One region of the Thiomonas sp. SCN 64-16 genome, then DNA from elsewhere that is predicted to be linked to it. Evidence: predicted binding sites of a transcription regulator. Region 1 holds the regulator's gene; the other holds the start of a gene.
The links. Region 1 encodes HrcA, which represses chaperone genes, less so after heat shock. Its sites were predicted from a motif close to TTAGCACTCNNNNNNNNNGAGTGCTAA; they were not measured.
Positions count from the first base shown of each region.

Region 2: the regulator HrcA is predicted to act here: its motif matches at 1,397-1,423, upstream of ABT24_RS00335 (co-chaperone GroES).

Region 1 covers NZ_MEGQ01000078.1:837-5,019, reverse strand. Annotated here, with positions in the region: gene recN (DNA repair protein RecN) at 1-1,123, opposite strand, end outside; gene ABT24_RS14950 (NAD kinase) at 1,150-2,043, opposite strand; gene hrcA (heat-inducible transcriptional repressor HrcA) at 2,160-3,179, shown strand; gene ABT24_RS14940 (universal stress protein) at 3,207-3,632, opposite strand; gene ABT24_RS14935 (porin) at 3,767-4,183, opposite strand, start outside.
Region 2 covers NZ_MEGQ01000001.1:74,645-78,827, reverse strand. Annotated here, with positions in the region: gene ABT24_RS00350 (type IV pilus modification PilV family protein) at 1-217, opposite strand, end outside; gene ABT24_RS00345 (GspH/FimT family pseudopilin) at 214-696, opposite strand; gene ABT24_RS00340 (type IV pilin protein) at 698-1,153, opposite strand; gene ABT24_RS00335 (co-chaperone GroES) at 1,561-1,851, shown strand; gene groL (chaperonin GroEL) at 1,910-3,550, shown strand; gene ABT24_RS00325 (zinc ribbon domain-containing protein) at 3,687-4,183, shown strand, end outside.

The DNA of each region.
Region 1 (4,183 bases):
CCTTGGCCAGTTGCTGCGCGGCCTTGCGGCGTTTGGTGCTCAGCTTGGCCGCCGCCTTCTGCAGCATGGCCTGCGCGGCCTGTTCGGCGCTTTCCAGCGCGGGCAGGTCGATACTGCGGTCGAGCTGCTGGAGTTTGTCTCGCAGGGCGTGATGGGTTTGCGGCAGGTCGGCCGCCGCCACGCGATGCTTGCGCGCGAGATTCATCCAGCCCGAAAGCCGGGCGTCGAGTTCGGCCAGACGCTGCGGGTCGGCCTCGGTACGTTCGGCCAGACGGCGCAGTTCGTGACTGAGGTCGCTCAGGCTGGTTTGCGCCGCGTCGATCTGCTGCACCAGCGGCTGCAGCCCGGCATCGACCTGCGCCGCTCGCTCCAGCGCCTGCTGCGCCTGCGCCAGCAAAGACAGCGCACTCACGTCCTCGCCGTCAAGCGCCCCCTGCGCCAGAGCGAAGTCTTCGAGCAGACTGCTGACATGCGCCAGTCGCTTGTGTTCGCTCTCCAGCGTGGCCCACTCGCCCTCGGCAGGACGCAGGCGATCGAGTTCCTCGCACTGCCACTGCAGGCGCTCGCGCTCCTCGGCCAACGCACCGACGTCGCCCCTGGCCTGCTGCAAGGCCGCGTCGGCATCGCGCCACTGGGCCCAGGCGAGCGCGACGGCCCGGGCTTCGTCTTGCGCCCCGGCGTAGCCGTCGAGCAGGTGGGTGACGACTTCGCGCCGTACCAGCCCCTGATAGGCGTGCTGCCCATGAATGTCCACCAGCCATTCCCCCGCGGCCTTGAGTTGCGCGGCGGTAGCCGGGCTGCCGTTGAGAAAGCCGCGCGACTTGCCCTGCGCGTCGATCACGCGGCGCAGCAGCAGCGTGTCGGCCTCGGCGGCGAATCCCTGCTCGTCCAGCCAGGCGGCCAGCGGCGGGCTCAGGCTGAACTCGGCGCTGATCTCTGCGCGCTGCGCCCCCGCGCGCACCACACTGCTGTCGGCGCGCTCGCCCAGCGCTAGCTTGAGCGCGTCGATCAGGATGGATTTGCCCGCGCCGGTTTCTCCGGTGAGCACGGTGAAGCCCCCCGCCAGATCGATGTCGAGCTCGGGAACGATGACAAAGTCGCGCAAATGCAGATGCAGCAGCATGGCTCAGTGGGAAAAGACGCAAATTTTCAGGATTCATCGGGCACTTCATGCCAATGAAGTTTCCGGCGCAGGGTGGAGAAATAGCTCCAACCCGGCGGGTGAAGAAACACGCAGCGATGCGGCGCCTGCCCGATGCGGATGCGATCGCCGCCGATCAGCTCGGCATAGCTCTGCATGTCGAAGTTCACGCTCACGTCGCGCGGCGTGACGACCTCGATCACGATATCGGCACCGCCCGGCAGCACGATGGGGCGATTCGACAGGGTATGCGGCGCAATCGGCACCAGCACCACACCGTCCACGCTGGGGTACAGAATGGGCCCGTAGGCCGACAGCGCATAGGCCGTGGAGCCCGTCGGCGTGGCGACGATCAGGCCGTCTGCCCGCTGCACATACATGAAGCGCCCGTCCACCTCCACCTTCAGCTCCACCAGCCCCGACGCGCCGTTGCGATTGACCACCACATCATTCACCGCAATGGCGCTGAAAATGGTCTGCCCCGCACGCTCCACCGCGCCGCTGAGCATGGCGCGCTCCTCGCGCTCGAAGTCGCCGGCCATCAGTCCGTCGATCGCGGGCTCCCAGTCGCTGTCGGCGATATCGGTCATGAAGCCCAGCCGCCCTGCGTTGATGCCCACCAGCGGCACTTTCAGCGGAGCGAGCCTGCGAGCCGCACCCAGCATGGTGCCGTCGCCGCCCAGCACCACCGCCACCCAGCCGCCCTGCGCGGTGCGCTCGGCCAGTTCGCTGCTGCGCAGCACCGGGTAAGGCAGCTCGGTGTGCTGCGCGGTGAGCTCGCCCACCCAGACCTCCACTCCGGCCCGGCTCAGCCGCGCGGCAATCTCGCCAAGTTTGCGCTGCGCCTGCGGCGCCTGATACTTGCCGATCAGCAAGACCTGCTGGAACACGGTACGGGGCATGGGGTTCAAAGTTGAGGCACGGCGGAGAACACCGCCCTGGCGGCAAATTACAGCACAGGCGCAAGTCCAGCGTAGCGTGTCGTGCCCGCGCGCCGTCTGCGGCCTAAAATTTGCTCATGGACGAACGCGCCCGACTGCTGCTCAAAACCCTGATCGAACACTACATCGCCGACGGTCAGCCGGTGGGTTCGCGCACGTTGTCGCGCGCTTCGGGGCTGGAGTTGTCCGCGGCCACCATCCGCAACGTCATGGCCGATCTCGAAGACATGGGCCTGATCGCCAGCCCGCACACCTCGGCCGGGCGCATTCCAACCCCGCGCGGCTACCGGGTATTTGTCGACACCATGCTCACCGCCCAGCCGCAGATGCCAACCGACCTGCTGCCGCAGACGCTGCAACAGCACATCGACACCGCCCCGCCCCAGCAAGTGATGATGCGCGCGGCGCAGCTCATGTCCAGCCTGTCGCAATTCGTCGGCGTGGTGCTGGCGCCGCAGCGCAGCGCCGCGTTTCGCCACATCGAGTTTCTGCGCTTGAGTGAACATCGCATTCTGCTCATCATCGTCAGCCCCGAGGGCGATGTGCAAAACCGCATGCTGCACTGGCCGCACGCCCTCAGCCAGAACGAACTCAATACCGCCACCAACTACCTCAACGCCCATTTTTCGGGCCTGAGTTTCGAGCAGGTCACGCAAAAGCTCGGCAGCGAAGTCGAACACCTGCGCAGCGAACTCGTCGCCCTCATGCAGGCCGGCGTGCAGGCCGGCAGTCAGGCGCTGCAGCAACCGCAAGATCAAGTCGTCATCTCCGGGCAACAGCAATTGCTCGGCATCGGCGACTTTGCGGGCAATCTGGGCAAACTGCGCCAACTCTTCGATCTGTTCGAACAAAAAGCCCAGTTGCTCAAACTGATGGATGCCTCCGCCCGTGCCGATGGCGTGCGCATCTACATCGGCGGCGAAAGCGAGGCCGTGCCGTTTGAAGAACTCTCCGTCATTACCGCACCCTATGCGGCCGACGGCAAAGTGGTCGGCACCCTCGGCGTCATCGGCCCCACCCGCATGGCCTACGACCGCATGATCCAGATCGTGGACATCACCTCCAAGCTGGTGGGCAATGCGCTGAGCCAGCGGTAGGGCCTGTTAACGCGCCGTCGCGGCGGCTCACCGCACCAGCAGCACCGGCACCGTGGTGGACGCCACCACCTTGCTCGCCACCGAGCCCATGACGAAGCCCTTGAGCGCCGAGTGGCCGTGCGTGCCCATGATGAGCAGGTCGGGCTGCAGGCGCGCCACCTCGGAGGCGATCTGCTCGGCCGGATCGCCCACCACAAAACGAGACTCGAACGCCAGCCCGGCCTGTTTCAGCACGCCTTCAGCGGGCGCCAGCGCCTGCGCGCTGACGTCGCGGTAATACGCGTCCAGCGTGGCCTTGCTCAGTTGCGCGCGCGCCAGCGGCGTGCCGATGGACAGCGCCACCGTGAGCAGGGTAATGCGCGGCGGCTCCTTGTATTGCCGCACCTGCTGCACCAGAACCTGCGCAGCCCGCGCGGTGTAAGTCGATCCGTCGACCGGTAGAACAATGTACATTGAACAACCCTCCCTGTGCGGGCATTATGCCTGCCGCAACACGACCGCTCCCTGGCCTTTTTGCGATTTATACAGTCGAAAAAAAGCCGCCCGAAGGCGGCTTTCAAAGCAGTTGCTAGAGCAGCTTGCGCTGATCAGAACTTGTGACGGATGCCCAGGGAGAAGCCGCTGGAAGACTGCCCACCCATCGAACCGGAGCTAAACAACGTTGCGTCGCCGACGTACTGATCGACATTGTTTTGGTTGCTGATGTGGGCGTAAGAAGTGTACAGGTTGGTACGCTTCGACAGTGCGTAGGTATACCCGATGGCAGCTTGTTTGACGGTGGACTGATCCAGGTTGCTGTCCTTCCGCTGGCCGTAGCTGACGAGAATAGCGCCAGGGCCAACGGGCACGGTAGCACCCAGCATCCAGATCTTGAGATTGGGGTTTTGGCCACCACCAACCATTACAGAGCCATCGCCATACTTCTCTTGTGCATAGTACGCACTCACCTTGGCTACGCCAAAATCATAAGCGCCGTATATGTTCCACAGCTTATTCTTGATATA
Region 2 (4,183 bases), on a different contig from region 1:
GCGGGCTGGCTTGCAGAATGGCCCAGAACTGGTTGCCGAAAGCCGCAGTGTCCAGCGCTTCCTGGTTGGCGGTCTGCGCCGGAACGGCCAGGCTATAGAGCGATGCGATCGACAGCATCCCCAGGCCGAAAATGACGATGGCAACCAGCACACTGATGAGCGACATGCCGGCCTGATTTGCGGCTGCGCGAGCGGGAGGAGGGGGCTGGAGCGTCATGATGCGGTGTTGGCGTTGAGAATCACACTGCCGGAGGCGAGTACCTGCAGCGTCCAGGTCTGGCCTTGCGCAGCGGTCACGGTGATGGTGGGCGCGGTGTTGATGAAGCCTTGGCTATCGAAAGTGAGCGTCTGCGTGTTGCCGCCGGTGATGCTGCAGGTAATGCCCGGATAGCTGGCGGCGATTTGGCTTGGCGACATTGAGTGCTCTGCAATCACCGTTCCGCCCACACTGGTGCTCCAGGTACAGGTGTTGTTTGCCCCAAGGGTGATGGTGACCGGCTGCTGCGTGGTCACCGCCTGATTGCGCGCCCAGGCCACGTCTTGGGGAAACTTATTGACCAGCACCGAGGTTTTGCCGGAATCGACCATGCTCACCAGATTGGGCACGACCATCAGGCCGAGCAGGGCGGCGATGGCGATGGTCACCATCATTTCGATGAGGGTGAAGCCCGTCTGACGTGACTTGATGAGGGACATGTCAGGTGTTTCCGGATTGATCGCGCGCCCAGCCGTTTGATGTGGTTCCAGCAGGCAAAGGCGGGGAACTGGTTCCGGGTGGCATGACCCAGCCTGAGGCGGGCACGCTGGTGGTGTATTTATTGCCGTCCTGGTCGATGGCGTAGCTGGGTGCGACGAGGCCGCCCGTCGGCGTGGCGGTGAGGGTGAAAGTCGTCGCCGTCAGGGTGGGGCAACTGAACTGGTAATCCTTTCCGGCGGGCGGTGTCGCGCAGATGGGAGCGCCAACATAGGTGCGGTTGTCCTGGTAGTACTGCTGCAGGGCCACGCTCATGCTGGAGAGGTTCGAGAACGCCTCGGTCAGCTTGCTGCGAGTAACGTAGCTGGTGTAGGCCGGAATGGCGATGGCCGACAGAATGGCGACGACCGCCACGACGATCATCAGTTCAATCAGGGTGAAACCGCGGTTGCGCTGCATGGATGAACTCTCCTTGCGCGCATTGTGGAATTGCTTTGCACAAACTGCCGCAGCGAGCCGACGAACGGTGTGAATCTGGCGACGAACGGTCGATTCTTTCCAACATTTACCTTACGTACATTTGGTGACACGGTTGGCTGGGCACTGAGGCGGCGGGCGACCTCTCGGCGGACTTCTTGGCGATCACCTCCGCTTGCAGGGTTTGTGCGCTGGCTCTTGAAACCCGAAAGTCCGTCCCTATAATTAGCACTCGTTGAAGGTGAGTGCTAACAACGGCTTCATCGCACTGTCATGTACGCGCCTTCAAAATGAGTTTCTGGCCGTCAGTTCCGGGCATCGTCCGGGAGGCGGTTTGTCATTGGGCTCCGAGCAGGCGCCCGGTTTTCCACAAACTTCAGGAGATTTGCATGAAATTGCGCCCTCTGCATGACCGTGTCGTGGTCAAGCGTATCGAACAAGAAACCACTACCGCCTCGGGCATCGTGATCCCGGGCAGCGCGGCGGAAAAGCCCGATCAAGGCGAAGTGCTGGCCGTGGGGCCGGGCAAGCATGACGACCAGGGCAAGCTGGTGGCCATGGCAGTGAAGGTGGGCGACCGCGTGCTGTTCGGCAAGTACGCCGGTCAGACCGTCAAGGTCGACGGCGACGAACTGATGGTGATGCGCGAAGACGACCTGATGGCCGTCATCGAGAAGTAATTCACGTCATTCGCGTGATCTGATTCCTGCTTCAACTGCAAATTTACGGAGAATTTCAATGGCTGCAAAAGACGTGATTTTTGGTGCGGACGCCCGCGCCCGCATGGTGGAAGGCGTGAACATTCTCGCCAACGCTGTCAAGACGACCCTGGGCCCCAAGGGCCGCAATGTGGTGCTCGAGCGCTCGTTCGGCGCCCCCACCGTGACCAAGGACGGTGTGTCCGTGGCCAAGGAAATCGAGCTGAAGGACAAGTTGCAGAACATGGGCGCGCAGATGGTCAAGGAAGTCGCTTCCAAGACCTCCGACAACGCCGGTGACGGCACCACCACCGCCACCGTGCTGGCCCAGGCCATCGTGCGCGAAGGCATGAAGTATGTGGCCGCCGGCATGAACCCGATGGACCTCAAGCGCGGCATCGACAAAGCGGTCACCGCGCTGGTCGAAGAGTTGAAGAAGGCCTCCAAGCCTTGCTCCAACACCAAGGAAATCGCGCAGGTCGGCTCCATCTCGGCCAACAGCGACGCGAATGTCGGCCAGATCATCGCTGAGGCGATGGACAAGGTGGGCAAGGAAGGCGTGATCACCGTCGAAGACGGCAAGAGCCTGGAAAACGAACTCGACATCGTCGAAGGCATGCAGTTCGACCGTGGCTATCTGTCGCCCTACTTCATCAACAACCAGGACAAACAGGTTGCCGTGCTCGACAACCCGTTCGTGCTGCTGCATGACAAGAAAATCTCCAACATCCGCGACCTGCTGCCCGCGCTGGAGCAAGTGGCCAAGTCCAGCCGTCCGCTGCTGATCATCGCTGAAGACGTGGACGGCGAAGCGCTGGCTACCCTGGTGGTCAACAGCATCCGCGGCATCCTCAAGACCGTGGCCGTCAAGGCACCGGGCTTCGGTGACCGTCGCAAGGCCATGCTGGAAGACATCGCCATCCTGACCGGCGGCAAGGTCATCGCCGAAGAAGTCGGCCTGACGCTGGAGAAGGTCACGCTGGCCGATCTGGGCCAGGCCAAACGCATCGAGGTGGGCAAGGAAAACACCATCGTCATCGACGGCGCTGGTGTGGCCGCGGACATCGAAGCGCGCGTCAAGCAGATCCGCATCCAGATCGAAGAAGCCACCTCTGATTACGACCGCGAAAAGCTGCAAGAGCGCGTGGCCAAGCTGGCTGGCGGCGTGGCCGTCATCAAGGTCGGCGCCGCCACCGAGATGGAAATGAAAGAGAAGAAGGCTCGTGTCGAAGACGCCCTGCACGCTACCCGCGCTGCGGTGGAAGAAGGCATTGTGGCTGGCGGCGGCGTGGCGCTGCTGCGTGCCCGTCAGGCCGCAGGCGAGATCAAGGGTGACAACCACGATCAGGAAGCTGGCATCAAGATCGTGCTGCGTGCCATTGAACAGCCGCTGCGCGAAATCGTTGCCAACGCCGGTGGCGAGCCCAGCGTGGTGATCAACAAGGTGCTTGAAGGCAAGGGCAATTTTGGCTTCAACGCCGCCAATGACACCTACGGCGATATGCTGGATATGGGCATTCTCGACCCGACCAAGGTCACCCGCACCGCGCTGCAGAACGCCGCCTCCGTGGCGGCCCTGATGCTGACCACCGAGTGCATGGTGGCCGAGGCGCCGAAGGACGAGAGCGCACCCGCCATGCCCGGCGGCGGCATGGGCGGCATGGGCGACATGGGCATGTAATTCCAGGTCCCGTTCAGCAGCCTGCTGCAACGCAAGCCCGCCATCCGTAAGGATGGCGGGCTTTTTTGTCATGAAAAACGCATGAAGCTGTCAACGCTCTCGCTAAGATCGTTGCCATTTCGATCTGGGGGCCAACATGCCACGTTTTTGTACCCAATGCGGCACGCAGAACCAAGAAAACGCCAAGTTTTGCCGACAGTGCGGCGCGTTGTTGCCGACTCAGGTCAAGCCGATGCAGCCCCCAGAGGCCGCTGCTCCCCATCCTCAGAATGAGGCGAGCCAGCAAGCCGAGCAGGCGGCACAACTTCAGGCGGCGCAACTTCAGGTGCAGCGCGATGCACAGGCATTGAGAGACGAAGAGGCGCGCCGGGCTGAAGAGGCGAGACGGGCCGAAGCCGAGGCCGAGCAGTCCCGGCGGCAAGCCGAGCGACAGGCGCAGGAGGCCGCTGATCGGCAAGCGCAGGCCCAGGCGCAACTGCAGCGCGCGAAACAGCAGCAGGCGGAGAAAGAAGCCGCCGCGGCTGCGGCTGCGCGAGAAGCCGAACAGACCGCGCAGCGTGAGCGCACGCAGCGCGAGGCCGAGCGCCTTGCCGCCACGGCCCGGTTGGAAGCGGAAATACGCGAGCGTGCACA